One region of the Vreelandella hamiltonii genome, then DNA from elsewhere that is predicted to be linked to it. Evidence: predicted binding sites of a transcription regulator. Region 1 holds the regulator's gene; each other region holds the start of a gene.
What was found. Region 1 encodes sigma-54, which starts transcription at its own class of promoters, with help from an activator protein. Its sites were predicted from a motif close to TGGCACNNNNNTTGCTNT; they were not measured.

Region 1 (7,278 bases):
AAAGGAGACCACATGGCACAGGCATTTGATGCAGCAGCGCAACAGGCGCTACTGGCGCAGCGGGCGGAAGAAGCCCTTGGCCTGGCGAAAACGCTGGGCGCCGATGCCGCTGAAGTAGGCGCCAGTGTCGACCAGGGGGTGGGCGTCAGCGTACGGCTCGGCGAGGTCGAGACCGTCGAGCTTTCCCGTGACCAGGGAATCGCCATTACGGTCTACGTTGGCCAGCGCAAGGGGAGCGCCTCCTCCACGGATGCCAGCAGCGCCTCGCTGCGCGCCACGGTGGAAAAGGCTCTGGCAATTGCGCGTTATACCGGTGAAGACCCTGCTGCCGGGTTGGCAGATGCTGCGCTGATGGCGACCCGGCTGCCGGATCTCAAGGTGCATCACCCGTGGGCGCTCTCGACCGAACAGGCCATCGAGCTGGCGCTGCGCTGTGAACAGGCGGGGCGCAGCGTGGACGGTATTCACCAGTCGGAAGGTGCCTCGTTGTCCAGTGGCGAGGGCGTTCGGGTCTATGCCAATAGCCATGGCTTTCTAGGCACCCAAAAGGGCAGTAGCCATTCGTTGTCATGCATGTTGATTGCCCAGGATGGCAAGGGTATGCAGCGCGATTATGACTACACGTCGGCGCGTAACCCTCTACAGTTGCGTGACCCGGAGGAGGTCGGGCGCGAAGCGGCTGCACGCACCCTGCGACGGCTGGGTTCGCGCAAACCGCCTACCGGTACCTTTCCCGTGCTGTTCGACCCCAGCCTGGCCGCTGGCCTGATAGGGCACCTGATGGGCGCGTTGGCGGGTGGCGCACTATACCGTGAAGCATCGTTCTTGTGTGATCGTCTGGGTAGCCCGCTTTTCCCGGAGTGGATGGGACTGGAAGAACGCCCCATGGAAGTCGGTGCCACCGCCAGTTCGCCCTTCGATGCCGAGGGCGTGCAGACCCGGGATAACCGTTTCATCGAGCAGGGCAGGGTCGCCAGCTACATGCTGTCTGCCTACAGTGCCCGCCGCCTGGGCATGCAGTCGACCGGAAACGCCGGAGGAGCGCGCAACCTGCGTCTTCTGGCCCCGCTGACATCGCGTGATGAGCTGCTGCAGCAAATGGGGCAGGGCATTTGGGTGACCGAGCTGATGGGGCAGGGGGTCAATGGCGTAACGGGGGACTACTCTCGCGGTGCCGCCGGATTCTGGGTAGAAAATGGCGAGGTGCAGTACCCCATCGAAGAGTTCACCATTGCCAGCAATCTCAACACCATGTTCGCTGGCCTGGTGGGCATTGGCGACGATACCGATACGCGGGGCAGCATCCATACCGGCAGCTGGCTGGTGGATGCCATGACGGTGGCGGGCAGCTAACGAGGGTTACTGATCCTCGTCGAAACGTGCGTCGAACAGGGCCTGGATGGCATCCAGGGCCTGGTCGGCATCTTCGCCCTCTGCGGTGATGGTCAGCGAAGTGCCGCAAGGGGCCGCCAGCATCAGCAGCGACATGATGTTGGCGGCATCGGCTTTCTGCTGCTGTTTGTAAACATGAATACGGGCTGAAAACTGCTGGCCGCACGTGACCAGCTTGGTGGCAGCGCGGGCATGAAGGCCGCGTTGATTGGTCAGCGTTAAGGTTCTTTCAGGCACTCTGGTTCCTTTTTGCCGAGTGAGATCAGGGCGACGTCGTGTCGCTGGGGGGGGTGGAAGAAGTGGCATCGACGGTAGCGGGTAATTCGCTTAGCGTGTACTGCAAGCCCAATTCCCGATGCCTGAGCTGAATGGCGCCAGTGCGCTTGACCAGCGCCTGCGCCAGTTGTTCCACCATGTAGACAGAGCGATGCTGGCCGCCAGTGCAGCCAATGGCCACGGTCATATAGCTACGTTGACTGCTTTGGTAGGCGGGCAGCCACTTGTCCAACCAGGCATGAATATCGTCACGCATGTCATCGACGATGGGGTAGCCGCCCAGGAAGGCCTGAATATTGGCATCGCGTCCGGTGAACTGCCGCAGGCTGGGATCCCAATAAGGGTTAGGCAGGCAGCGCACGTCAAACACGATATCGGCATCCATGGGCACGCCCCGCTTATAGCCGAAGGATTCAAACGTCAGGGTCAGCTGGTCACGCCGTTGGTGAGCGACCTGATCGGTGATGCGACGGCGAAGATCGTGCACCGAGAGGCGTGACGTGTCGATCAGCAGGTCGGCCAGATCGCGAATGTCGAGCAGCGTCTGCTCTTCCTTGTCGATGGCTTCTTCCAGGGTCATGTCACTATCCCGGGTCAGCGGGTGGCGCCGCCGGGTGGCCGAGTAGCGCTCCAGCAGAATGCGCGCGTCCGTGGTCAGGTAGATGACCTGAAAACGGATTTGGCGTTGACGTAGCTCTCCCAGTAGCGCAGGCAACTGCTCCAGCGCCGTGGGCAGGTTGCGCGCATCGATGCTGACCGCCAGGTGAGTTCGCCCCCCTTGCTCGCGCAATTCATCGACCAGCGAGCCCAGCAGCATGGCGGGCAGGTTGTCGATGGCGTAATAGCCAAGATCCTCCAACGCCTGTAGGGCGATGGACTTGCCGGACCCTGAGCGGCCGCTAATGATCACCAGCTGCATAGCGCATCTCTCTTGGGTATCAAAGGGATAGAGGGCTTGCCGTGTGCCTTGCTGCCTGGCAATGGCTGCGCTAGGCAGCCTGCTCGCGAATCTTGTCGGTCAGCAGCTCGAGCAATGCGCGCTGGCTACTGACATTGCGCAGCTGTTGGCGCGTGGCAGCGTCGTTCATGATCGTAGCCACCTGACCCAGCAGGGCCAGGTGCGTGTCATCGGCTTCTTCGGGAACCAACAGCACGAAGACCAGATCGACCGGGTCACCATCGATGGCGTCGAAGTCGACGGGCTCGGCCAGCTTGAGAAAGCCAGCAATGGGCGTGCTGCAGTGAGGGCTGCGTGCATGGGGGATGGCTACGCCATTGCCGATACCAGTGCTGCCCAGCCGTTCACGGCCAATCAGGCGGCTAAAGACTTCCTGACTGTCCAGGCTGGGCGTGTTCTGAGCGATAAAGGTGCTGAAAAACTCCAGCACCCTTTTTTTGCTGCCCCCGGGCACGTCGTACAGCACGCGCTCCGGGGGGAGTATGGTTTCCAACGTCATCGGTTTAACGCACGCCAGCGCCTTGGGCGCGGGCTTGTGCTTTTTCCTTGTGTTTTACCAGCTGACGGTCGATTTTGTCCGCCAGGGCGTCAATGGCCGCGTACATGTCATTATCCTGCGCTTCCGCATGCAGGTCTGCTCCTGCGGCATGCAGCGTGCAAGCCGCTTGCTGGCGCTCCTTTTCGACAGATAAGGTGACCTGGACGGTCGTGATGTTGTCGTAGTGACGCTCAACGCGTTCCAGCTTTTCGTTTACGTAGTCACGCAAGGCGTCAGTCAGTTCAACGTGATGACCAGTGATGTTTACTTGCATTGACGTGCTCCTTATCCATCGGACTGTACTTCGATTGTAACCCTTTTTGGGCCATTGCAAAGCCCTCGCCGCGAGTTTGTTGGGCAAGAGCGTTTAACTAGCGCAAACGGCGTCGCTCGCTCGACGAAGGTATACCCATCGACTCTCGGTACTTGGCGACGGTGCGGCGTGCCACGGTAATGCCACCCTCTTCCAGCAGGGTGACCAGGCGACTGTCGGAGAGTGGCTTGCCTGGCGGCTCGTCCTGAATCAGTTTCTTGATACGCGCTCGAATGGCCGTGCTGGAGTGGCTGTCGCCGCCCTCCTGGCCGCTGACCTGGCTGGAGAAGAAGTACTTGAGCTCGAAGACCCCGCGCGGGGTATGAATGTATTTCTGGGTGGTGACTCGGGAGATAGTCGATTCATGCATCTCTACCGCTTCGGCGATATCGGCCAGAATCAGCGGTTTCATGGCCTCTTCACCCTGCTCGAGGAAGCCTATCTGGCGGGCAATGATCTCGCGCCCCACGCGCAGCAGCGTGTCGTTGCGGCTCGACAGGCTCTTGATCAGCCAGCGAGCCTCCTGGAGGTGCTCTTTCAAAAACTGGTTGTCCTGGCTCTTGTCGGCGCGCTTGATCAGGCTGGCGTAGTCGGGTTGGATACGTAGCCGAGGCAGCGCTTCCGGGTTGAGCTCCAGATGCCAGCCCTCGTGATTGTGACGTACCACCAGGTCCGGCGTCACATAGCTGTCGTCGGTGACGCCGTAGGCGCTTCCGGGGCGAGGGTCAAGGCTGCGGATTAAACGGATGACATCGTCCAACTGCTCGTCATCGAGGCTCAGGCGTCGTTTCAGCAGGCGCATGTCGTCCTTGCCCAGCGCTTCGAGAAACTGGCGTACCAGGCGCTTGGCGGGCATCAACAGCGGAGTGTCTTCGGGTAGCGCGGCCAGCTGCAGCATCAGGCACTCGCGCAGGTCACGGGCGAACACGCCAGTAGGCTCGAACTGCTGCAGGCGCAGCAAGGTGTTTTCGACCTCGCGTTGGCTCAGGCCATCGTGGCCCTGCGCCTTGAGCCCCTCGCGGATGTCGTTGAGCGGCTGGGTCAGATAGCCGTTGGCATCCAGCGCATCGATGAGGCTCTCGGCAATGGCATGCTCACGCGCAGAGAAGTCGGTCATGGCCAGTTGCCAGAGCAAGTGCCCATGAAGGCTCTGACCGGCCGCCTGGCGCTCGAAGTCCGGGCCTTCGCTACTGCCGCCCGCGCTGCCCATGTCCTGGTAGGTGTCGGACCAGTCGCTGTCCACGGAGAGCTCGTTGGGAATGCTGTCTGCCCACTCGGCTTCCTGAGGCTCGCTGACCGCCTGTTCGCCAAACTCATCCTCCTGTTCGAGCATGGGGTTGCCATCCAGCGCCTGCTGAATTTCTTGACGAAGGTCCAGCGTCGATAGCTGAAGCAGCGCAATGGCCTGCTGCAGCTGAGGTGTCATGGTCAGCTGTGTGCCGATACGCAGTTGAAGAGAAGCTTTCATGACCATCTGAGAACCACTCGTTAATCAGAAAGCTCCACCCTAGAGCGACTCTCCGTTTGGTGCAAGTGCAATAAGCATGCCACTAAATAAAATGCCTTCGTGGGCCATTATTTAAAGGCGGAAGTCGGCGCCCAGGTAGACGTCGCGCACCTTCTGGTTATTGAGAATTTCCTGGGGGTTTCCACTGGCTATGATGTGTCCGTCGCCAACAATATAGGCAATATCGCAGATATCCAGGGTTTCACGCACGTTGTGGTCGGTAATCAGCACGCCAATATGGCGCTTCTTGAGCGCGCGTATGATCGACTTGATATCGCCCACGGAAATGGGGTCGACGCCAGCAAAAGGTTCGTCCAGTAGAATGAAAGCGGGCTCGGTGGCCAGCGAGCGGGCAATTTCCACTCGTCGCCGCTCGCCGCCCGACAGGCTCATGCCCAGGTTGTCGCGAATGTGGGTGATGTGGAAGTCTTCCAGCAGGGATTCGAGCTTCGCTTCTCGGCTACTGCGGTCCAGCTCCCGGCGCGTTTCCAGAATGGCCATGATGTTGTCGGCCACCGACAGCTTGCGAAAGATCGATGCTTCCTGGGGCAGGTAGCCGATACCCGCCAGCGCGCGTTCATGCATCGGCGCCCGGGTCAGGTCGAGATCGTCGATGCCCACCTTGCCAGCATCGGATTTCACCAGGCCGACGATCATGTAGAACGAGGTGGTCTTGCCTGCGCCGTTGGGGCCGAGCAGGCCAACGACACTGCCTTGGGCAATTTCCAGGTTGATATCCTTGACCACGCGGCGGCGCTTGTAACTCTTGGCCAGATGCTGTGCATGGAGCGTCTTGACCGCTGCAGTGTCGGGGCTGATGGCTGTCACGAGGGGCTCTCTCTATTGCTCGGGCTGTAAGGTCATGCGGATGCGTTGCGGTGCGCTGCCGCTGACATCGGAGCGTGCTTGGACCACCCCGCGGTCGATGAAGTATTCGAGCCGTCCCCCCTGGAAGCGGTCCCCTTGCTGGGTCAGTTCGGCCTGGTCGATCAGCTCTACACGCCGCTCGGACACATGGTAGACGATGCGTCGCGCCCAGCCTTCCATGGGCGTCGTCTGGTCTTCCAGTTGATTGCGCAGGTAGGCACGCTCGCCCGTGGCGACGGCCCGGGAGAGTTCGCCGGCCTGGTTGCGGTGAATTTCGACACGCTCTCCGCGCAGCTGCATTTCACCCTGACGAATATCGACATTGCCAGAGTAAACCGCCGTGCCCGCGCGCTGGTCCAGGTCCAGGCGGTCGGCCTCTACTTCGATAGGGGCCTGTTGTTGAGCAGTAGCAGGCAGTACGCCTACCACCATGGGGACGGCAAGGGCGAGCAGTGCCGTACGAAGCAGGGCGTTCATGGCGACTCCTGAGAAGGGTGGGGGGCGGGCGGGTGCACGCCGCGCACGTTATTGATCAAGCTGACACGACTATCGTCCAGCCAGACATCCATACGGGATGCCTCGATACGCTGGGGTGGCTGCTGCAGCACTACGGGGGTGTCGCTCCAGGCATGACGTGCCAGGCCATCATAATGCAGCAGGTCGGTATCCAGCTGCCAGCCTTCGTCTGGTGCCAATAGCCGTGCCGATCCGGCCAGCGTCAGCGCCTGGGTGTCCGTGTTCAGGGTGCCGGTATCGGCAACCGCCAACCACTCACGCTGTTCACTATCGAACAGCGTGGCGCGCGGTGACGTGACGTTGGTCATCGCCGCTTGCGGGGTATGTACCAGTCGCGGCGCGACCAGCGACTGTTGCAGAGTGCCATCTTCACCAAACAGAGTGATCTCGGCACTCTCCAGCACGTGTCCGGGCTCCTGAGCCTGAGCCTCAGGATCTACCTCGCGCTGCTGGGGCGCGCGGGGGTCCAGCCAAACCAGCAGTCCCCCCAGGGTGATGACCAGCCCCGTCAGCCAGACGCGCTTTTTCACCCTGATGCCCATTCAGGTGGAGCCGTGTAGGTAAGTGTCGAGCACGGCGTCCCAGTGCCCCTGGTTGGTCAGCAGCGTGTCGCAAATTTCGCGAACGGCGCCATGCCCGCCCAGACGGTCGGTAATCCAATCGGCGTGGGTATGCATGTAGTCCGGTGCGTTGGGGACGGTGATGCCGACGCCCGAGCGTTTGATCGGCGCCAGGTCCGGGAGGTCATCGCCGCAGAAGGCGACCTGCTCCAGGGTGATGCCGAGCCGCTGGCAGAGCCCACGCAGGGTGGCGAGCTTATCTTCACAGCCTTGATGAACATGGCTGATGCCCAGCGCTGCGGCGCGCTGGCTCACCATGGGCGAGTCACGGCCGGTAATCAGCGCGACATG
Region 2 (7,278 bases), on a different contig from region 1:
GCCAACCGACGAGTGACGGGCATGGTCACGCCGGTGGGGTATTGATGGGAGGGGGTGGTATAGATCAGTCGAGGGGCGGGAGCACTCTTTTCGCCCAGAGCCGGGTCGAGCCCATCGGCATCAACGGGAACGGGCGTGACATCGAGCCCAGCTGCCAGAAAGCAGGCTTTGGCACCGCCGTAGCCAGGCTCTTCCATCCAGACCGCGTCGTCAGGGTCGGTCAGTAGCTGGGTGATCAGCTCGAAGGCTTGCTAGTGATGATGACCTGTTCAGGCTGGCAGCGTACCGCTCGAGAGAGCCTCAGGTAGTCGCTGATCGCCACTTTCAATGCTGCCAGCCCGCCGTCGGTCTGATAATCCATCCACGCTACATCGGCGTTGCGCTGATGCTGGCGCACAAGCCGTTGCCACTGCGCTTCAGGAAACAGGTCCAGGGCGGGTACGCCGGGTGAGAACGCCCGGTAGCCGTTGCTGAGCGTCTTGCTCAGCGCCAATAGGGTGCGCCCGCGGGAAGAGTAGTGAACGGCCTTTGGAGGCGGTGCGGTCTCGGTATCCAGCACGCGAGGCAACTGCGCTACGTAAAGCCCCGCCCCTTGGCGTGCCACCAGCAGCCCCTCGGCCAGCAGCCTGTCCGTTGCCGCGAGGACGGTATTGCGGCTGACGCCCAGCGCATCCGACATGTGACGTGACGAAGGCAGCCGCTGGCCCGCCGTGAGTTTACCCTGGCGTACCCACTCCTTGAGCGGATGGTATAGCCGCTGACTGAGTGATCGCGTTGCGTGTTGATGCATGCGCAAGGCCAATGCGTCGATGATCCAGTCACTGTCGCTGGCGCTCTGTTTCACTGGTTCTCCTGAAAGGGTGCAAAGTGGCTCTTTTTAAGGAACCACTATAGCGGCAGACTGGGGCATTACTCCATGACTATCGAGGCAATGACATGACCCAGATTCGTCCAGCGGTGTTTGATGACTTGGCTCCCTTGAGTGAGCTGCTCGATGGCTATCGCCAATTTTACCAACAGCCCAGCGACTTGCCGGCTGCACGGAGGTTTCTCGAATTGCGGATGGGGCTGGGCGACTCCTACATTCTCGTCAGTGAGGCGAGCGATGGCTCACTGACAGGGTTCGTGCAGCTCTATCCGGGTGTTTCCACCGTGGGGCTGAATGCTCGGTGGACGCTCAATGACCTCTTCGTGCAGCCAGCGTCGCGCACGCAAGGCACCGGCAGAGCGTTGATGGAAGCCGCCGCCAGGCTGGCCCAGGAGCATGGAGTCGCACGCTTGATCCTCATGACACAGGTAGAGAATCAGCGCGCCCAAGCGCTTTACGAGTCACTGGGCTGGCAGCGCAATACGGCGTTTTATGGCTATTTGCTCGACATAAAGTAAACGTTTTTACACTCCCACTTAGTGGATGGTTTTTGCCGCAAGCCCTAACCAAGCCATGGTGGCGTCACGATGCGTGCGGGCTCCCGCTGCATGATGATGTCACCGTGGCGGACGGAGAGCAGTACGTCACCCTGGTTGCGTAGCACGCTGTAGTCGTCTTCTCCATCCAGCAGGTTGAAGCTGGCGGGTTTGCCCACCTCGATACCATAACGTGCCTCGATGTTGAGCGTGCGGGCGCTGTTGTCGGTGATCAGCGACAGCGCCTGGCTGAAGTCCTGATAGCCCATCATCTGGCAGATATGCAGGCCAAAATCCAGCGTTCGCAGCAGTTTGCCGTTGCCCAGCGAGTACCAGGGGTCGAAGATGGAGTCTTCGGCAAAACAGACGTTGATACCGGCTTCGTTGAGTTCCTTGACGCGTGTCACGCCGCGCCGTTTGGGATAGGTGTCGAAGCGCCCTTGCAGGTGGATGCTCTCGGTGGGGCAGGAAATGAAGTTGATGCCCGAACGCTTGAGCAGCAGAAACAGCTTCGAACAGTAGGCGTTGTCGTAGGAGTGCATGGCGGTGGTGTGGCTGGCGGTCACGCGGCTGCCCAGCTCATGAAACAGTGCCTCACAGGCGAGCACTTCGAGAAACCGCGAGTTGGGATCATCGATTTCGTCGCAGTGTACATCCACCAGGCGGTCGTACTTGATGGCCAGTTCGATGACGCGCTTCATGGACGCCACGCCCAACTCTCGTGTGTACTCGAAGTGAGGAATGCCGCCTACCACATCGGCGCCAAACTCCAGCGCCTCTTCCATGAGCTTGTCGCCGCCAGGGTAAGAGAGCAGGCCATCCTGTGGAAAGGCCACCACCTGAATGTCGATTTTGTCCTTCAGCTCGTCTCGCAGTGTGCAAAGGGTTTTCAGGCCTACCAGGCTGGGGTCGCTGGTGTCGGCATGGGTGCGCACGAACTGCACGCCGTTGCCGATCAACAGGTTGAGGGTCTTCAGTACGCGCTCCCGAATGTCCGCCTCGTCGAGCAACGGTTTACGCTCCCCCCAGCGTTCGATGCCCTCGAACAGCGTGCCGCTCTGGTTCCAGTGAGGCTCGCCAGCGGTCAGGGCCGCATCCAGGTGGATATGCGGCTCGATAAACGGCGCACACAGCAGTTTGCCGCCCGCATCCCTCTGGCCTTCGCCTGCCGTTTGCGGCGCATCCTGAGCGGTGATTGCGGTGAAGACGCCGTTCTCGATGTCCAGCCGATAAAGCCCAGGGCGTTGGCGAAGGCGGGCATTGATGATCTGCATGTTCATAAACAGGTGCTCACTTATTGTTTGGCCGTCGATGGGAAGCTATCACCCAGCGTAGCGTGCTTCATACGTAGCAGCACGGCGTAGCTGCCTGCCGCGACTGCGACTCCCACCAGCGGCGGTAGTAACGGAGAAAAATAGGCAGCCCCGGCACCAATGGCATAGGCGGCGAGGCCACGCCGATTGAAATTGGGTAGCTGCGCATAGGCCAAAGCAGGGTAGCGGCCTCGGTGCTTGAGCCAAAAATCAGCCATGATCACTCCGCCCATGGGAGGGATAAACGTGCCGAGCAGCACCAGAAATGGAATGAGCAGGTTGTACATGCCACCTACCGCCAGCACGGTACCAATGGCGGCGCCGCTGACGGTGACCAAGCGGCGCTTTTCGGTGCGCAGCAAGTTGCATCCCGCCACGGCGAAGTTGTAAATCGTGTTGTCCTGGGTCGTCCATATGTTCAGGAACAGCATCAATACCGCGAGGGAGAGAAAGCCTTGGGCAATGAGAACATCGACGATATCTGCCTGCTGGTAAATCATCGTGCCCAAGGCACCGGTCAGCACCATCAATCCATTGCCAATGAAAAAAGCGCCCAGCGTTGCGATCACCGCAACTTTCGGCGTCTTGGCAAAGCGACTCCAGTTGGTCGCCTGGGTGCCACCGCTGATGAAGGTACCGATAATCACGGTGATCGCCGCTGCGACACTCATACTTTCCGTTGGCGTTTGCTGGCTTAATCCTGCAAAGCCGCGCACATCGACCAGCCCGGTGAACAGGCTGATCAAGATGAAGAGCATCATGGCGGGTACGGCGAAGCGCGACAGCCAGTCCATGCCTCGATAGCCGATCATGGCGGTCACGCAGAATCCAAAGCCAAACAGCACCATCAAGGGGATTTCCAGCCATTCAGGCATCCCCGTGGTGCGTACCAGCACCAGGGCTATCGTGGCGGTTCCCCAGGCGTACCAACCAATCTGGGTGAAGCCGAGGATAATGTCAGAGAGTTTGCTGCCTTTTTCGCCGAAGCAGAACCGCCCCATCAGGACGGCATTCAGGCCGCTCTGGCAGGCGATATAAGCCAGCGTTGCTGCGTAGATACCCAGTAGCAGGTTGCCTGCCACGATAATCCACAGTAACTGGCCAATCGGGAAGGCTTGGCCCAGGGAGCCACCCGCCCACATGGTGGCGGTGAAAAAGGTAAAGCCAAGCAGTACCGCTGAGGTAGAGAGTAGCCCTTTCCGAGCTTGGAGGGGTACTTCGCTAAGTGGGTAGTCTGAATGGTGCATCTTTTTCCCCTTCGATACGTCGTCGCGTGTCATGGTCAAGAAAGATGCAGCAAGCCGCATGCCAATCAGACGTGGTCAGGTAACAAGAAACGTTTAAATTTTTAGCTACTCGTGCGCGTCTTTAATGGTAGTTTGCGAAAAGAAGACAGAAATAACGAACGCGCACGCGCATCACAAGGTAACGAGCGCTCTGCATGGCGTGGCGCTAACGTGCCATTGACAGGATCGATGATCAGCAATGGGCGATGTGGCAAGACGTGGCTGAGGGGGAGTCGGCCAATATGAAACCATCAAGCTCGGAAGAGCCACCGTCGCCAGCCGTCCGGTTGCCCTGGTACCGGACGCTGGTCGGTAAAGTGGCGGTATTCATGGTGCTGGGGGTAGTCTTTGCCTACTCCATGGGGGCCTTGCTGGGCTTTGCCATCGTGGAGCGCAGTGCACGCGAACAGTGGGCCCGGGAAGCGCTGGTGAATGCCCAGATCGTGAGCGCCACGATTCGGCGTATCTACACGAATGTCGCGGTACGCACGGACCTCTCAGGCCAAGTGACGCACCTGGTGTCCGAACAGCCCATTGGGGATGAAGACTCGGTGCTCAGTACGGGGTTCAGCCCTGTGGATGTGTTGGCGCTGGCGAGTGCGCAAACGCGCCACAACGTCTGGCTGTTTTCACGTTTGCCAGATGGCGGCTTCGCCATGGTCGCCGATGCCCACCACGGTGAAGAGACCACGCTCGAACTCCCCCACGTCCCAGAGCTGTCGCTGGCTGCTTCTGGCAGTGAGCTGTACGTGGGCTTTGCCCGGCTTGGCGAGCAGGAGCACTTCATCAGCGCATTGCCCATCGTGTCTCCTCAGGGGGAGTTATGGGGGGTGTCGGTTGCCACCATTGGCACCAAGGCGACGCTGTACCAGGTGCACCGCGAGCTTCTGCTGAAAGTCGTCGCCTCACTGGGCATCGTGCTGTTGGCCACGGCCTTGCTGTTGAGCCTGCTGATGCATCAGCTGTTCAAGCCCGTGCCGCGTCTGATCAAGGCGTTGACGCATATTTCCCATAACCGAACCGAGCAGGCAACGCCCTACACACAGCGCCAGGATGAGATTGGCTGTATGGCCCAGGCCATTGAAGCGTTACGCAAAAAAGTCGTCGAGCGCGAGCTGCTGCTTGAGGTCAAGGAGGAGGCGCTCAAGTTCCAGCACCTGGCGCACCACGATGCGCTGACCAAGCTGCCTAACCGTGTTCAGTTCAACGAGGCCTTGCAGGTCGCCGTCGCGCAGCTGTCGGGAGGCGAGCGCTTCAATGTGATGATTTTTGACCTGGATCGCTTCAAGGCCGTCAACGATACGTTAGGGCATGCCGCCGGGGATGAACTGCTGGTCCAGGCCAGCCGACGGGTACAGCGGCTGTTGGCCGAGCGTGAGCTGGTGGCGCGCCTGGGAGGCGATGAGTTCGCGATTCTCCAGCCTGTTCACCACCATGCGCTGGACGAAGCCAGTGTGCGGGCAGGGCGGCTGGTCGCTGCGCTGCGCGAACCCTTTGACCTGCAGGGAGAGCGCGTCCAGATTGGTGTCAGCATCGGGATTGCCCTGGCCCCCCGGGATGGCGAAAGCAGCCATACGCTGTTGCGCAGTGCCGATGTGGCGCTTTACGCCGCCAAGGCCATGGGTCGAGGGCGTTATCAGGTGTTCAGTAGCGGCATGACCATGGGAGCCAGCCATGACGTGTAGCGTGATCGGGCGGTATATCGCGTTGATGGGCTTGCTGCTGCTGGCCATGGGCACGGCCAGCGCCCAGACAGGCCCGACGCTTGCGCGTATTCAGCAGGATCACACCATTCTGATTGGGCACCGAGAACACGAGGAGCCGTTCTCCTACGTGGTGGAAGGGCGGCCCATCGGCTACTCCATCGATATTTGCCAAGCAGTGGTCGACAGCATCAGCGCTCGGCTGGGTGGGCCTGCGCTGGCAGTCACCTTCGTGCCGGTGACGCCCGCCAACCGCTTCATCCTGCTGAGCAAGGGCGATATCGACCTTGAGTGTGGTGTGACGACCAATACCGCAGAGCGGCGTCGGCAGGCAGCATTTTCCTATCCCCATTACTTCAGTACTACTCGCTATGTGTCGCTGGCGAAGAATGCGCTGGATCGCATCGAAGACCTGACAGGGCGCAGCGTCGTATCGACCACAGGGACGCTCAATATCGAGCAGCTCAATGCCATGAACCGGGAGCAAGGCCTCAATATCTCGGTCATGCTGAGTCGCTCCCACGACGAAGCGTTCACCATGGTAGCTGCCGAGCAGGCGTCTGCGTTCGTGATGGACGATATCTTGCTGGCGGGCCTGGTGGCGTCCGATGCCTCTCCCGAGCGCTTTCATATCTCGTCGGAAGCGCTGAGTGACCCCGAACCGTATGGCCTGATGTTGCGCCGTGACGACCCCGAGTTTTTAGCCTGGGTCAATGAAGCGTTACGCGCGCTCTATCAGAGTGGCGACATGCTGGCGCTTTATGAGAAGTGGTTCTTGTCTCCCATTCCGCCCGACCAGCAGGTGGTGGGGCTACCCATGAGCCCTCAGCTGGAGGCCGTTCTGGCACACCCGGAAGCATTCGCTGAGTAAGGAGTGAGTCATGTCACGAAGATACAGGCGCTGGTGGGTGGGGTTGATGGCCTCCTTGGGCGCCAGTGCGTTGGCGTTCGCTGCCGAGATCGACACCTTGGAACGCCTCAGGGAAACCGGCACGCTGCGAGTTGGCTATGGCGATACGGCGCCTTTTTCCTATGCGGATGATCAGGGCCGCGTGGTGGGGTATACCATCGAGCTGTGTCAGCGGGTGGCCGAGCATTTACAGCAGCAACTGGCACTTCCCCACCTGGAGATCGAATACGTCTTCCGTACCCCGGGTAACCGAGTTCAATTATTGAACAGCGGTGTGATCGATATCGAATGCAATGCCAGTACGAATACGGCAGAGCGCCGCCGTAGTGCGGATTTTTCGCTGAGCCACTTTTTCGTCTCCGTGCGCTATGTTGCGCTGGCCAAACATGGGTTTGCCACGTTGCAGGATCTGGCGGGGCGCAGCGTCAGTGTGGCGCGCGGAACGGTGAACGTGGGGCAGATCAATCTGGCCAACCGCGAGCAGCGTTTGAACCTGTCGGTGGTGCCGGTGGAAACGCTTCAGGAGGCTTTTGACCTGGTCACCCATGAGCGGGTGGCGGCGTTTGCCATGGATGACATTCTGCTGAGCACGATGATGGCAGAAACCGGCAACCCCGCGGCCTATCGCCTGTCGGAAGAGGCGATAACGGCGGAGGAGCCGC
Region 3 (7,278 bases), on a different contig from region 1:
TGTCCAGATTCTTGAGGATCCAGGCGTGGCGTTCGGCCTTGGTCTTGCGGCGGGCAAAGGTCTTGTTCACTGCCAGCGCCACGTTTTCGTACACCGTGAGCCAGGGCAGTAACGAGTGGTTTTGGAAGACCACGCTGCGGTCGGGGCCTGGCGCATTGACCTCCTTGCCATCCAGGATGACCGCGCCAGAGGTCGAGGAGGTGAGCCCGGCGATGATGTTGAGCAGGGTCGACTTGCCGCAGCCCGAATGGCCAATGATCGAGATGCACTCACCCTTGGCGACGCCCAGGTCGATCTCCTTGAGCACGTTGGTAGTGGCACCTTTGGTGGCAAAGGTCATGTCCACCTGCTCGACGCTTAAATAGTGTGAAGCCATGATCCAATCTCCTGGGTTAGCTTTGGGTGGTGCCACGGGTCACGCACTGGCCGATGAAGGCCACGATGCGGTCAAGAATGAAGCCCACGATGCCCACGTAGATGAGTGCCAGCACGATGTCGCTGAGCATGGAGGCATTCCAGGCGTCCCAGATGAAAAAGCCGATGCCCACGCCGCCAATCAGCATCTCGGCGGCCACGATGGCCAGCCAGGAAAGCCCTACTCCAATGCGCAGGCCCGAGAAGATATAGGGTGCGGCGGCGGGCAGCATGATACGGGTGAAATACTCCATGCCGTTGAGGCGAATCACGCGGGCCACGTTGCGGTAATCCTCGGGGATATTACGCACCCCCACCGAGGTGTTGATGATGATGGGCCAGATGGCGGTGATGAAAATCACAAAGATGGCCGAAGGAGTGCTGTCCTGAAACCCGGCCAGTGAAATCGGCAGCCAGGCCAGCGGAGGCACGGTGCGCAGCACCTGAAACACTGGGTCGAGGCCACGCAGGGCCCAGGTCGATTGGCCCACCAGCACGCCCAGGCTGATGCCTACCACCACCGCCAGCAGGTAGCCATAGGCAACGCGCTCCAGGCTGGCCAGAACCTGCCAGCCCATGCCCTTGTCGTTGCCGCCGTAGTCGTAGAAGGGATGAATGATCAGCTCCCAGGTATCGTTGAGCACCTGCGAGGGCGGCGGCAGCGCCGCGCCAGGATGGGAGCACAGCGCTTCCCATAGGCCGATCAGAATGGCCAGCACGACCACCGGCGGCAGCACGTTTTTGACCAGGGTATCGCGCAGGCGTAGCAGCACAGGGTGCACGCCTGGCATGGGGGTAGACAGCGTATTGGTTCTTGATGAAGTCGTCATGAGGCTCTCCCAGGCTGCCTGGCTCAGGCCAGCGCCTTGATCTCCAGGCTATCGAGGTAGGCTTGCGGGTTTTCCGGGTCGAAGACCTTGCCGTCGAACAGCGTTTCGACGCCGCGAGAGGTGGAGTCCGGAATGTCTGCCGAGGCCACGCCAAGGGCGTGAGCGGCTTCTCGCCACAGGTCTTCGCGGTTGACCTGCTCGATCAAGGCCGCGCTGTCGAAGTCCTGCGGCAAGTAGCCCCAGCGCTTGTTCTCGGTCAGGAACCACAGGTCGTGGCTCTTGAAGGGGTAGGAGGCGTGCTTGTCCCAGTAGCGCATCATGTGCGGATGGTTTTCCACGACGCGCCCGGTGCCGTAATCGAAATTGCCCTGAATACGGTCAATGAGGTCGGCATAAGGCGCATGAATCCAGCGGCGGCGTGAGCAGATCTGGGCCATCTCCTCGTGGTTGGCCGGGTCTTCGCACCACATTTGCGCTTCCATGATGGCCATCAGCAGCGCTTTGGTGGCGTTGGGGTGGGCTTCGACGTAGTCGCTGCGCATGGCGAAGGCTTTTTCCGGGTGGTCGTTCCACAGCTCGCCGGTGGTATTGGCGGTGTAGCCGATGCCCTGGTTGATCAACTGCTGGTTCCAGGGCTCGCACACGCAGAAGGTGTCCATACTGCCCACCCGCATGTTGGCCACCATCTGGGCGGGGGGAATGGTAATGGTGGAGATGTCGCGGTTGGGGTCGATGCCCCCGGCGGCCATCCAGTAGCGAATCCACATGTCGTGGGTGCCGCCGGGGAAGGTCATGGCAGCGCTGACTTCGCTGCCTCCACTGCGCTTTTCCGCCAGAGCCTGGGCAAACTCACGGGTATCCAGCCCGACCTTGAGGTCGGCGTACTCATCGCCCACCGAGATGCACTGCCCGTTGAGATTGAGGCGCGCCAGAATGCTCATCGGCACGGGAATGTTGTTGGGGGTCATGGCACCGCTGGCGATCAGGTAAGGCATGGGCGTCAGGATGTGTGCGCCATCGATCCCGTTACGCTGGGAACCCAGCACCAGGTTGTCTCGGGTGGTACCCCAGGAGGACTGCTTGAGAACCTCCACATCGGTCATGCCGTGCTTGGCAAAAAATCCTTTTTCATCGGCCACGAACAGCGGCGCTGCATCCGTCAGCGCAATGAACCCGAGTTTGGCCGACGTGGTTTCCAAAGCGCCGTTGGCAAAAGCCCAGCTCATGGGCAGGCTGCTGAGCACGGCAGAGCCTCCCACCACGGCGGCGGAGCTTTTGAGAAAGTGGCGACGTTCCGGTGAGTGGGACGAAGAGATTTTTTTGCGCATGACACGGTTCCTGCCCTTTGGAGACAAAAACGGCGCCTGCAATCAGCCCCGTTGAGGAGCTGTTGCAGACGCCGTTGTCTGTTGATCATCTTTTTTATCGCCGAGCCCACGTTGGCCCAGTTTGCTATCCCCTTGTCTTGTGCAGCTAACATGCCAAATGGCTGAGTCGTTTTTGCGAAATATCAGCTTTTCAAAAGGTTAGTCATAAGAGTCGAAGAGACGTCTTGTTCTCGACGGAGGCAGGGATGATGCGGTGCAGCGTAGAAATGGTGCAGTTTTGGCGAAGTTGCACGAAAAAGAAGCAGGGTTGTTAGCAAGTTATCAATAACGTCAAACAATGTGAACTCTATTGTCAAGATGGTAACTTCCCAACAGAATGTGATTAACGCATTGAGGCTCGGTAACGGGCATCACATTCAAGGAAAGGGATTTCTCGACTGGGCTGGCAAACGTTGGTTGGTCAGCGAGGGGGTAACATGAACAAGCTATTGGCAAACATCTCGGTAAAAACAGGTCTGACCGTTGTACTGGCCATCTTTGGTGTATTGATCATGGTAGTTGCTTTTATCGCTCATTTATCAGGCGAAAGGGGCGCGCGCTCGCTAGTAGTACTGGATACCATTTCGATGGGTCAGATGTTGCCGCTTGCACGTGTTCAACGTTCGGTGGGGTTTTCTCAGTTGGCTTACATGAACGCTGTCGCAGCGGCTGAGGATGGGCAGCGTCAGCAAGCTCAGTCCTATCTGGCGGAGGCCGACGGCTTCTTGCAATCAGCCCAGCGCTACTTTGCCGAGTTCGAGGCTTCGTCCCCCCGTGACATCAATGGCGAATTGGCCGATGCCGTCATTACCGACTTTCATGCGGTCATGCAGCAAGGGTTTGTGCCGCTCGCTGCTGCGGTCACCTCTGGTAATTACGTACAGTTGATGAGTATACGGCAAACCCTTAGTTCTCTTAACCAGGAGTTAATCTCATCGAGCATGGCGTTCAATGACTTCCTCGAGGATTACAGTGATCAATTGGTGGCCAACTATGAACGCGACGTGCAAATGTTCGGTTACATCGATATCGCCGTGATCATCGTTGCGCTTTTGACCATCGTGCTGGTGCGTATGGCTATGGTGAGGTCCATCGTCAAGCCCCTGGATGAAGCCGTGGTGCATTTCGAGCGCATTGCCGAAAACGATCTGTCATCCCGCGTGGACCTGCGCGGAAGCAATGAAATTGGCAAGCTGTTCAGCGCCATGCAGCGCATGCAGAGTGGCCTGGCGGCCACGGTAGCGACCGTGCGCGACAGCAGCGGCTCGATCTACATCGGCGCACGAGAAATTGCCGGGGGCAACGCGGATTTATCGTCGCGCACCGAGCAGCAGGCAGCCTCCCTGCAGGAAACCGCCGCCAGCATGGAGCAGTTGACCCAAACCGTGAAGCAGAACGCCGATAACGCACGTCAGGCCAGCACCCTGGCCAACGATGCTTCGGGTAAGGCGGTAGAAGGCGGCGACGTGGTCGATCAGGTCATCTCGACCATGCACGGGATTTCTTCGAGCTCCCAGCAGGTGGCCGATATCATCAACGTGATCGACTCGATTGCCTTCCAGACCAATATTCTGGCGCTCAATGCCTCGGTCGAGGCTGCCCGGGCAGGCGAGCAGGGGCGCGGTTTCGCGGTCGTCGCCAGCGAAGTACGCAACCTGGCCAGCCGCAGTGCCGAGGCGGCCAAGGAGATCAAGCGATTGATCGATGCTTCCACGGCGCAGGTCAATGAAGGCTCTCAACTGGTAGAAAAAGCCGGTGCCACCATGCGGGAAGTCGTCGGGTCGGTACGCCGGGTCACCGACATCATGGATGAAATATCGGCAGCCTCCCAGGAGCAGAGCGCGGGCATCGAGCAGGTCAATCAGGCCATCGCTCAGATGGATGAGGTCACCCAGCAGAATGCGGCGCTGGTGCAAGAAGCGTCTGCGGCGGCCAGTTCGCTGGAGGAGCAGGCCGAACGGCTGGAGGGCGTGGTGGCGGCATTCCGCCTGGAGCAGGGGAGCGAGCGTCGTCAGCCCGCGCTGGCTACTTCACAGCCCCGCGGCGAGCTGCTGCGCCCCCAGCTTACGGGTAAGCCGAAGCCCAACGCGGCCGCCAGTGCCGAGCAGGAGTGGGAAGCGTTTTGATAAGCTGAGGTTATCTCTATGAGCCACAGAGCCCCGCCACCGTAAACCGGTGGCGGGGCTCTGTGTTTTGCGCCTGTATGGTCAAGCAGCAAGCCGACTTTTCAGACAGCGCCTAGTTGAGCGCGCTGGCCACTTCCTCGATTTGCAGGGCCAGGCTCTGCAGGCCGCCGCCAGAGAGGTACCAAAGCGCAGGGGTGAGCATCACCAGCTGGGCGTCCGTGCCCGCTTCTGCCCACTGCTGGCGAAGCTGCTCGGCGTCTGCGGGCTCGTCGCCAATGGCCGCACTGCGGTCGATCACCAGCACGATCTCAGGGTCGATCTCGGCAATGGCGTCAGCGGAAAGCGGCGTAAAGGTGCGTTCGCCGCGTACTTCGGGGGTCACGCTCTCGGGCATCTCCAAGGCAGCAATGCCCAATACTTCATGAACCACCGGGTGCTGATTGAGCATCAGGTTGCCACCATTATGGGTGACCACCAGCGTCGTCGGGGCATCCTGCAGTGTTTCCCGCTGGCGCTCGATTTCGCTATTCAGCGTCTGCAGGGCCTCTTCGGCCGCGTTTTCCACCGCCAGTTGGCTAGCCAGTTCACGCACGTTGCGCTCGATGGAGTCAAGATACGCCTCACCGGCCACGCTGGCATCGAACAGCGGGGCGATTTCGCCCAGCGCGTCGGCCCACTCTGCCTGGCGGCCGGTGTGTACGATCAACGTCGGGCTGGCCTCTGCCAGTGCCTCCATGTCGGGGGAGCGCAGGCCGCCGATGTCGGTGTGGCGGTCGGCGGCATACTGTTCGAGGTAGCTCGGTAAACTGGCTTTGGGCACGCCCACCACCTGTTCACTCACCCCCAGGGCGTCCAGCGTATCCAGGCTGCCTAGATCAAACGTGGCAATGCGCTGGTCGGCGCTCGCGGCGGCGCTGGTCAGCAGTAGTGCAGTGGCGATGGCGGTTACTTTCATGAGAGGCCCTTTTTTGAGGAACACAGCTTTGAGAAACACAGCTGTTCTTTGAGAAATATAGCTATATGCAATAATTTCTCATCATTGCAGCAAGCAGCGGCGTTGTCGCGTGTTGAAAAGGGAACGGCACGTTGCAGAAAATGCGACCGCCTCCTTAGAGGCGGTCGTGGTGGCGCATGGTGATCAAGCAACCAGGCGACTAAGAGGCGACGCGGAAGGGGTTGCGCGGGTCGTCATCCCAGGCGAGGAAGGGCTTGCCGGTTTCCTGAGGCACCATGGTGATGCAGTTCTCCACCGGGCAGGTGATCTGGCACAGGTTGCAGCCCACGCACTCGTCTTCGATGACTTCGTAGCGGCGCGCGCCGTCCTGCTCGGTGAGCTTGGCAATCGACTGGTGAGAGGTGTCCTCGCAGGCGATATAGCAGCGGCCACACTCGATGCACAGGTCCTGGTCGATATGGGCGATGGTCTTGAAGTTGATATCCAGGTGCTTCCAGTCGGTGGTTTGCGGCACCGCCTTGCGGGAAAACGCTTCGATGGAGTCGTAGCCTTTTTCCGCCATCCAGCGGGAGAGGCCATCTTTCATCTCTTCAACAATGCGAAAACCGTTGAGCATGGCCGCGGTGCACACCTGCACGCTGCCCGCGCCCAGGGCGATGAATTCCGCCGCATCCCGCCAGGTGGAAATTCCGCCAATACCGGAAATGGGCAGCGTGGGCGTGGCTGGGTCTCGGGCAATTTCTGCCACCATGTTCAGGGCGATGGGTTTCACCGCGCTGCCGCAGTAGCCGCCGTGGGTGCTCTGGTGGCCCACGGTGGGTTTGGCGACCATGTTGTCCAGGTCGATGCTGGTAATGGAGTTGATGGTGTTGATCAACGAGACCGCATCGGCTCCACCCCGCAGCGCCGCCTGGGCGCCCACGCGAATATCGGTGATGTTGGGGGTGAGCTTGACGATGACCGGCTTGGAGTAGTGCTTTTTACACCAGTAGGTGACTTTTTCGATCAAATCCGGGTTTTGGCCCACCGCCGCGCCCATGCCGCGTTCCGGCATGCCGTGGGGGCAGCCCAGGTTGAGCTCGATGCCGTCTGCCCCGGTGGCTTCCACCCGTGGCAGGATATACGCCCAGGCCTCCTCGTTGCAGGGCACCATGATGGAAACGATCAGCGCCCGGTCCGGCCAATCCTTCTTCACCTGGGTGATCTCTTGAAGGTTGATCTCCAGCGAACGGTCGGTAATCAGCTCGATATTGTTGAAGCCGATCACCTCGCGGTTTTTGCCGTAGTGGGCCGAGTAGCGGGAGGAGACGTTCACGGCAGGCGGCTCTTCACCGAGGGTTTTCCATACCACGCCGCCCCAGCCCGCTTCATAGGCGCGCACCACGTTGTAGGCTTTGTCGGTAGGCGGGGCCAAGGCCAGCCAGAAGGGGTTGGGGGCTTTGATACCGGCAAAGTTCACCGACAGATCGACGCCGTTCACTACGCTGTCGCCGCTATGTTTCTTGCCTGGAAAAGAGAGGGTGTTGAAAGGTGTGGTGTTCATGCGGCCTCCTGCTGGGCGGCGAGCGCTTGATGGATGGCGTGGG
Region 4 (7,278 bases), on a different contig from region 1:
GGAAGGTGCCCTGGCGAATACGCGCACTGGTGCTGCCACCGGTGTAAATCGGCAGGTTGGCGGAAACGCCTACCTGGCTAGAAGAGTTGTAGCCACTGACCACATCGCTGTCGCTTTCCGAGTATTGATAGTTGGCGAACGCCTGCACGGTGGGTAGACGCCCTGCCCGGGCGATTTCCACACCGGCCCGAGACAGTTCGATACCTGCCCGCTGGGCCAGTACCTGCGGGTTGCGCTCCAGTGCCTGGTCGACCCAATAGTCACGGTCGGTGGGCGCAGGGAGCGCAATCGGCATGGCGTCACCCAAGGCATCGATGTTGGCGTAACGCTGCCCGGTCAACTGCTCCAGCGCTTCGAACGCCACTTGCAGGCTGCTCTCGGCGGCAATGCGGTCGGCCCGAGACTGGTCGAAGCTGGCCCGCGCCTCTTCCACTTCGGTAATCGCAATCAGCCCGACCTCGAACTGCTCGCGGGCCTGTTCCAGTTGGCGGCCAATGGCGCGCTCTTGCGCCTGACGCGCTTCCAGAACCTCATGGGCACGCAGAATATCGAAGTAGGCGCTGACCACGTCGATGAGCAGCTGCTGTTCCGTCGCGGCCAAAAGGTAGACCTGCTGATCGATCTGGCGCTCGGCCTGGTTGAGCTCCTGGCGCGTCACGGCATTGAACAGCGCCTGGGTCGCTTCCAACGACAGCGATGCGGTGTTGTAACGGTCATCGCTGACCCCCACCGCGGCCTGGTCGGCACCCACGCCGACGCCCGCCCCCCGCGCAGAACCCTGGCTTTCGTACTGCTGGTTGTGCACGACACTACCGGAGGCATTCACCTGAGGCAGCAAGCCGCCGCGCGCCACGTCCCGGCCCGCTTCCACGCCAGAAAATTCGGCGCGTGCCGAGGCAAGGGCAGCGTTGTTGTTCAACGCATCGCGGGTGATGGTGACCAGGTCGGCCGCTTGGGCAGGCAGAATGAAGGAGGAGGTCAGCACGGCCAGTAGCAAGGGGCGTAAAGGGGCATTGACTGCCCAGTGTGCTAGTCGCATGGGATTGCCTCTAGGTGTCAACGTTGGAAGACGCGCAGCGCCAGTCTGAAAGAGTGGGCATTATAGTTACATTCATGTATGTATGCTAGCCTTGAACTTGGCGAATTTGTGTGTACAAAGTGCCTGCCCAGCCCAGCACCTTTTACCTTAGTCCAATGCACCGTTGGCAGGGGGCTTTTTACATTCACGACGCCTGAATCGACGCGGGTCGATGCCCCACTTTTGCAGCCGGGAGGCCAGCGTCGTCGGTTTGACGCCCAATAGCTCCGCCGCCCCGCCCGCGCCAGAGATCTTGCCCTGTGTCGCTGCCAGCGCCTTCAGCACGTTGTCCCGCTGGTGCTGCTGTAGCGCCTGTTCGGTCATCGGTGTCTCGGCAAGAGGCTCGGCGCCCTTGTCACGCTCCTCCATGACCTGCCCCGGCACACTGGGCTCCGGCGGCAACAGGTCGTCGAAGCAGAGCCGGCGGTCCTGGGTCACGATCACCTGTCGTTCGATGACGTTTTCGAGCTCGCGGATATTGCCAGGCCATGGATAGCGGGTCAGCAGCTCCAATTGGGCGGGAGGAATACGCACGCCCGGCTTGTTGAACTTCAAGCAGGCGCGGTGCAGAAAATGTCGCGCCAGCAAGGGCACGTCCTCGATGCGCTTGCGCAGCGGCACTGAATCGATGGGAAACACGTTGAGCCGGAAATAGAGATCCTCTCGGAAATGCCCGGCGTCGATCATCTCTTTCAAATCACGGTTAGTGGCCGCAATCACGCGCACGTCCACCTCGCGGGTGCGGTTGTCCCCCACTCGCTCGAACTGCTGATCCTGCAATACGCGCAGCAGCTTGCTCTGCAGCTCCAGCGGAATTTCTCCTACCTCGTCAAGAAACAGCGTGCCGCCGTGGGCCAGCTCGAAACGCCCCGGACGATCCTGCATCGCCCCGGTAAAGGCCCCTTTGACATGGCCAAAGAACTCACTTTCGAACAGATCTCGCGGTATGGCGGCACAGTTGACCCGAATCAGCGGCCGGTCGCTGCGCCCACTCCCGGCATGAATGGCCCTGGCGATCAGCTCCTTGCCCGTGCCGGACTCACCGCTGATCAAGACGTTGGCCCCGGTCGGCGCCACCATGGCAATCTGCTGGATCAATTTGGCCACCGCCGGGCTGTTGCCCACGATATTGCGGTGATTGACCTCTGCCTTGATCTCCTCCTGTAGGTATTCGTTCTCTAGCTCCAGCCGCCGCTTCAGCGACTCGACCTCCTCCAGGGCATCGCGCAGCTGCTGCTCTGCCCGTTTGCGTTCGCGGATATCGCGAAACAGCACCACGGCCCCCACCAGCCGCCCCATTTCGAAAATGGGGGTGCTCGTATACTCGACGGGAATCGCCTCACCGTTCTTGTGCCAGAACACTTCATCGTCGACGTGGTGCACCTGGCCATCGCTGAACGAGGCATGAATGGGGCACTGCTGCACCGGGAAATGCGAGCCATCGGCATGGGTATGGTGAAACATCAAATGCGCATCGTGGCCCACCATATCCTCGGTGCTCCAGCCCAGAATGCGCTCGGCCGCTGGATTGACGAAAGTGGTTCTGCCCTGCGCATCCAGCCCGTAGATGCCCTCTCCGGCAGCGCTGAGAATCAGCTGGTTCTGCCTTTCGATTCGCTCGAACACCTGCTCGACGCGCTGCCACCCTACATCCCCCTGGCGATGCTGACGCCCCAGCTCGGCCCGGGCGCGCCGCTGCTCGGCCTTCTGCCGGTCGATCAGGGTCAACAACAGTCGCGGGGTGTCCGGCAAACGCTCACCGAAGACTTCTACCCGGCGTGGCTGACGCACGCTGTCCAGCACCACCAGGTCATCCGACCACGCCTGCCCGGTAGTCAATACCTCATCGGTAAAGCTGACCCACAGCGGCAAGGAGGCACTCAACCGATGGCTGAATGGAGACGCCCGCCAATCGCCCTCTTCCAGCATCAACAGTTGGCAGGCCGCCGCATTGGCAGCCACCAGCTCATCGGCCAGCGGGTCGATCACCAGCATGGCCAGCGGGGCATGGCTGGCCATGAGCTTGAGCGACGGCTCGCTCATCAACAGCTCGGTCGTCATGGGCATGGGGGGCATCTGCATCTCCTGGCGATGGCGGCGACATACCCACTACCCATACAAACAGCGGGCCAATAACGATATTTCGTCATTTAAACAACGAAATATCGTTATTAACGAAAAATCGTTGTTTTCAAGCATGGCCTCCAAGATTCCACCAAACACCACAACTCATTGAATTTATGAATCTTTAAACAAAACGGACGGTTGTGGCACACAAGTCGCACTATCAAAACAGTGCCGCAACGCTCTGTTTCGCACCAAGACGGCGCAGCTAGAAGCCCATTTGCTCCTGAGAGGTGAACGCCCATGAAAGAGAACAATGACCACAGCAGTCTCGGCAACCCTTTCGATCACCGTCAATCGCTGATCCATGGCCGCCAGTGTGATTGCCACCAGTGCCACCCTGCCCGCCCCAGCGTATCTTCCCATCAGGCCACCTTGGCCAGTGGCGAAGCGCCGCCCAGCAATGCCGAACAGATCATGGACCGAGTCGTGGAGAGCGCGCTGGTTCGTGGCATCTTTGGCCATAGCGACATGCACCGCCGGCAATTCATGAAGCTGGTGGGTGGCGGCACCGCGGCGGCAGCCCTGGCCACATTGCTGCCCATGGAGTCGATCAAGGCGGCGGTCAAGGAGAGCTTGGGCCCGCTGGAGAAAACCGAGCTGGACATCGGCTTCATTCCGATCACCTGCGCCACGCCCATCATCATGGCCCACCCCATGGGGTTCTATGAGCGTTACGGCCTGAACGTCAATGTGATCAAGACCGCGGGCTGGGCGCTGATTCGCGATAACTCGCTGAACGACCGGTACGATGCCGCCCACATGCTCTCCCCCATGCCGCTGGCCATGAGCCTGGGGGCAGGCTCGACCCAGCGGGCCTTCGTGACGCCTGCCATCGAGAACGTCAATGGGCAAGCCATCGTGCTGCACAACGACCACCAGGACAAGCGTGACCCGCAGCAGTGGAAAGGCTTCACCTTCGGCGTGCCCTTCGAATACTCCATGCACAACTTCCTGCTGCGCTACTACGTGGCCGAGCATGGCCTGGACCCGGATCAGGACATTCAGATTCGCGTCATTCCGCCCCCCGAAATGGTCGCCAACCTGCGCGCGGGCAACATCGATGGGTTTCTCTCCCCCGACCCGTTCAATCAGCGCGCCGTGTTCGAGCGCATCGGCTTCATTCATCTGCTCACCAAGGAGATCTGGGACGGCCACCCGTGCTGCGCCTTTGCCACTAGCGCTCGCTTTGCCCAGCAAAACCCCAACACCTACGGCGCGCTGCTGCGGGCGATCATCGATGCCACCCAATACTCCTCCGACCCGGCCAACCGTTCGGAAATCGCCGAGGCCATTGCCCCGACCAACTACCTGAACCAGCCGGTCACGGTGATCGAGCAGGTGCTGACAGGGCGCTTTGCCGATGGCCTGGGCAATGTTCAGAACGTGCCGGACCGGATCGACTTCGACCCCTTCCCCTGGCAATCCATGGCCGTCTGGATCCTGACCCAGATGAAGCGCTGGGGCTACATCGAGGGCAGCGTCGATTATCAGCAGATTGCCCGGGATGTCTTTTTGGCCAGCGAAGCACGCACGGTGATGAACGAGCTGGGCTACGACGCCCCCGAAGAGACCTCGCGCAACTACCAGATCATGGGCAAGACCTTCGACTACACCGACCCCGAAGGGTATCTGGCCAGCTTTGATATCCGCAGGAGCTAATCATGGACCGTACCACCACCGACTGGAACATCAGCCTGAATGCACGGGCTGCCTTGTTGGCCTTCGTCCTGCTCGCCGTACTGCTGGGGCTGTGGGAAGGACTCGACCGCTCGCCGCTGCTGGGCGGCACGGAAGAGCTGAGCGAATACGAGCTGCTGCTGGGCGGGGCCGATGAAACGGCCCGTGTCCCCCCGCCGTCGGCGATTTTCGAGCGGGCCTGGGAGCAGCTTTCCAACCCTTTTTATGATGCAGGCCCCAACGACAAGGGGATCGGCATTCAACTGGGTTACTCCCTCTACCGCGTGCTCAGCGGCTATCTCATGGCCGCCGTGGTGGCCATCCCCATCGGCTTTCTGATTGGCATGTCACCGCTGGCGTATAAAGCGCTCAACCCGTTCATTCAGGTCTTGCGGCCGATTTCTCCCTTGGCCTGGATGCCTCTGGCGCTGTTCATCATTCGGGATGCCGAAGCCTCGGCCATCTTCGTGATCTTTATCTGTTCCATTTGGCCGATGCTGCTCAATACCGCCTTTGGCGTGGCTGGCGTGCGCAGCGACTGGGTGAACGTGGCACGCACCCATGAACTGTCGCCGCTGCAAACGGCCTTCAAGGTCATTTTGCCCGCCGCGGCCCCGACCATTCTGACCGGCATGCGCATCTCCATCGGTATTGCCTGGCTGGTCATCGTCGCCGCAGAAATGCTCGTGGGTGGTACCGGCATCGGCTACTACGTCTGGAACGAGTGGAACAACCTGGACCTGACCAGCGTGATCTTTTCCATCCTGATGATTGGCGTCGTCGGCATGCTGCTGGATATGTCGCTGGGCTATGTCGCCCGTTTCGTCACCTACGCCGAATAAGGAGCCTGTCATGAGTCATGCCTTTGTAGAGGTGCAGAAGGCCGCCAAACGCTTCCCCGGCGCTGGCAAGGACGCTGCACCGCTCACGGTCTTCGAAGACATCAGCTTTCAGCTCAAGAAGGGCGAGTTCGTCTGCATCATCGGCCACTCCGGCTGTGGCAAATCCACCATCATGAATGCGCTGGCCGGGCTGGATCAGTTCTCCGAAGGCTCCATGGTCATGGATGGCAAGGAGATCCATGGGCCGAGTCTCGAACGTGGCGTGGTGTTTCAAAACTACAGCCTGTTGCCCTGGCTCACCGCGCTGGACAACGTGCGCTTTGGCGTACGTGCCCGCTGGCCCGCCTGGAGCGAGCACGAGATCACCGAACACAGCATGAAATACCTGACCTTGGTGGGTTTGAAAGAAGTGGTCGGCCGCAAGCCCGCCCAGCTTTCTGGCGGCATGCGCCAGCGGGTCAGCATCGCGCGTGCGTTTGCCACCAAGCCCAAGTTGCTGCTGCTGGATGAGCCCTTTGGGGCCCTGGATGCCCTCACCCGTGGCGTCATCCAGGACGAACTGGTCAAGATCTGGAGCCAGGACCAGCAGACCGTGTTCATGATCACCCACGACGTGGACGAAGCCATTCTGCTGGCCGACCGTATCTTCCTGATGACCAACGGCCCCCAGGCGCGGATTGCCGAAGCGGTCGAAATCGACCTGCCACGGCCGCGCCAGCGGGCGGAGATCGTCAAGCATCCCCACTTTTATACGATTCGCAACTACCTCGTCGACTTCCTGGTAAACCGCTCCAGTGAGCTACGTACCCAGGAATTCGACGGCAAGGGCCTGCGCTACCCCACACCGGTCAACCCCGTGACCCTGGCAGAAGGTAGCGCCACGCCCGTCTCTACTCCGGCACCGACGACGGTGCCGCCCCAAGAAAAGCTGGTCACATTTACTCCCAAGGAGATCCGTCATGGATAAGCTTGAAATGCGTCACACCCTTCTTGCCGCCAAGGCACGCAAGCAAATGAGCTGGGACGAGATTGCCAGCGCGGTCGGCATGTCGCCGGTCTGGGTGGCGTCAGCCTGCTACGGCATGAACAGTGCCAGTGCCGATGTCGCCCATAAACTGTGCGACGTGCTGGAAGTCGATGGCGACGTGGCCACCGCGCTGACCGCCTTCCCCACCAAGGCGTGGGATGAGGCCATTCCCCAGGACCCCTTCATCTACCGCCTGTACGAAGTGGTCGGCGTTTACGGTGAAACCCTCAAGGATGTCGTGCAGGAGAAGTTTGGCGACGGCATCATGAGCGCCATCGACTTCACCATGGAAATGGAAAAGATCGAAGACCCCAAGGGCGACCGCGTGCTGCTCACCCTGAACGGCAAGTTCCTGCCTTATAAATCCTGGTAAGCCGCCTGGGGCCACCCCGCCCTGCAGCCACGTCAGCGCCTGTCGATGAGACAGGCGCTGACGTTATGGTGCATGGAGTGAGCGGCATTTGCAGCAATGGGTATTAAAGCGAGTGACGCTGCGCCAACAGCGCCAAGTAGCGCTGATACGCCTC

Region 2: codB (cytosine permease) is a predicted target of sigma-54. The motif match lies at 4,011-4,028, and genes of this name have one in related genera.
Region 3: IE061_RS09095 (CmpA/NrtA family ABC transporter substrate-binding protein) is a predicted target of sigma-54. The motif match lies at 2,711-2,728, and genes of this name have one in related genera.
Region 4: IE061_RS01320 (CmpA/NrtA family ABC transporter substrate-binding protein) is a predicted target of sigma-54. The motif match lies at 3,347-3,364, and genes of this name have one in related genera.

What each region holds. Positions count from the first base shown of each region.
Region 1 is NZ_BMXO01000003.1:174,516-181,793, forward strand. It holds gene pmbA (metalloprotease PmbA) at 13-1,353, shown strand; gene IE061_RS05320 (HPr family phosphocarrier protein) at 1,360-1,629, opposite strand; gene rapZ (RNase adapter RapZ) at 1,655-2,587, opposite strand; gene ptsN (PTS IIA-like nitrogen regulatory protein PtsN) at 2,658-3,125, opposite strand; gene hpf (ribosome hibernation-promoting factor, HPF/YfiA family) at 3,130-3,438, opposite strand; gene IE061_RS05340 (RNA polymerase factor sigma-54) at 3,536-4,951, opposite strand; gene lptB (LPS export ABC transporter ATP-binding protein) at 5,057-5,803, opposite strand; gene lptA (lipopolysaccharide transport periplasmic protein LptA) at 5,825-6,328, opposite strand; gene lptC (LPS export ABC transporter periplasmic protein LptC) at 6,325-6,909, opposite strand; gene IE061_RS05360 (KdsC family phosphatase) at 6,910-7,278, opposite strand, start outside.
Region 2 is NZ_BMXO01000007.1:99,093-106,370, reverse strand. It holds partial or broken gene pdxR (MocR-like pyridoxine biosynthesis transcription factor PdxR) at 1-790, opposite strand, end outside; gene IE061_RS09135 (GNAT family N-acetyltransferase) at 937-1,386, shown strand; gene codA (cytosine deaminase) at 1,431-2,684, opposite strand; gene codB (cytosine permease) at 2,699-3,964, opposite strand; gene IE061_RS09120 (GGDEF domain-containing protein) at 4,246-5,688, shown strand; gene IE061_RS09115 (amino acid ABC transporter substrate-binding protein) at 5,678-6,577, shown strand; gene IE061_RS09110 (amino acid ABC transporter substrate-binding protein) at 6,588-7,278, shown strand, end outside.
Region 3 is NZ_BMXO01000007.1:91,110-98,387, reverse strand. It holds gene IE061_RS09105 (ABC transporter ATP-binding protein) at 1-376, opposite strand, end outside; gene ntrB (nitrate ABC transporter permease) at 393-1,244, opposite strand; gene IE061_RS09095 (CmpA/NrtA family ABC transporter substrate-binding protein) at 1,268-2,572, opposite strand; gene IE061_RS18225 (methyl-accepting chemotaxis protein) at 3,049-4,737, shown strand; gene IE061_RS09085 (ABC transporter substrate-binding protein) at 4,850-5,692, opposite strand; gene preA (NAD-dependent dihydropyrimidine dehydrogenase subunit PreA) at 5,892-7,235, opposite strand; gene IE061_RS09075 (NAD(P)-dependent oxidoreductase) at 7,232-7,278, opposite strand, start outside.
Region 4 is NZ_BMXO01000001.1:254,477-261,754, forward strand. It holds gene IE061_RS01310 (TolC family outer membrane protein) at 1-1,039, opposite strand, end outside; gene IE061_RS01315 (sigma 54-interacting transcriptional regulator) at 1,187-3,145, opposite strand; gene IE061_RS01320 (CmpA/NrtA family ABC transporter substrate-binding protein) at 3,446-4,864, shown strand; gene ntrB (nitrate ABC transporter permease) at 4,867-5,724, shown strand; gene IE061_RS01330 (ABC transporter ATP-binding protein) at 5,735-6,691, shown strand; gene cynS (cyanase) at 6,684-7,124, shown strand; gene xylB (xylulokinase) at 7,228-7,278, opposite strand, start outside.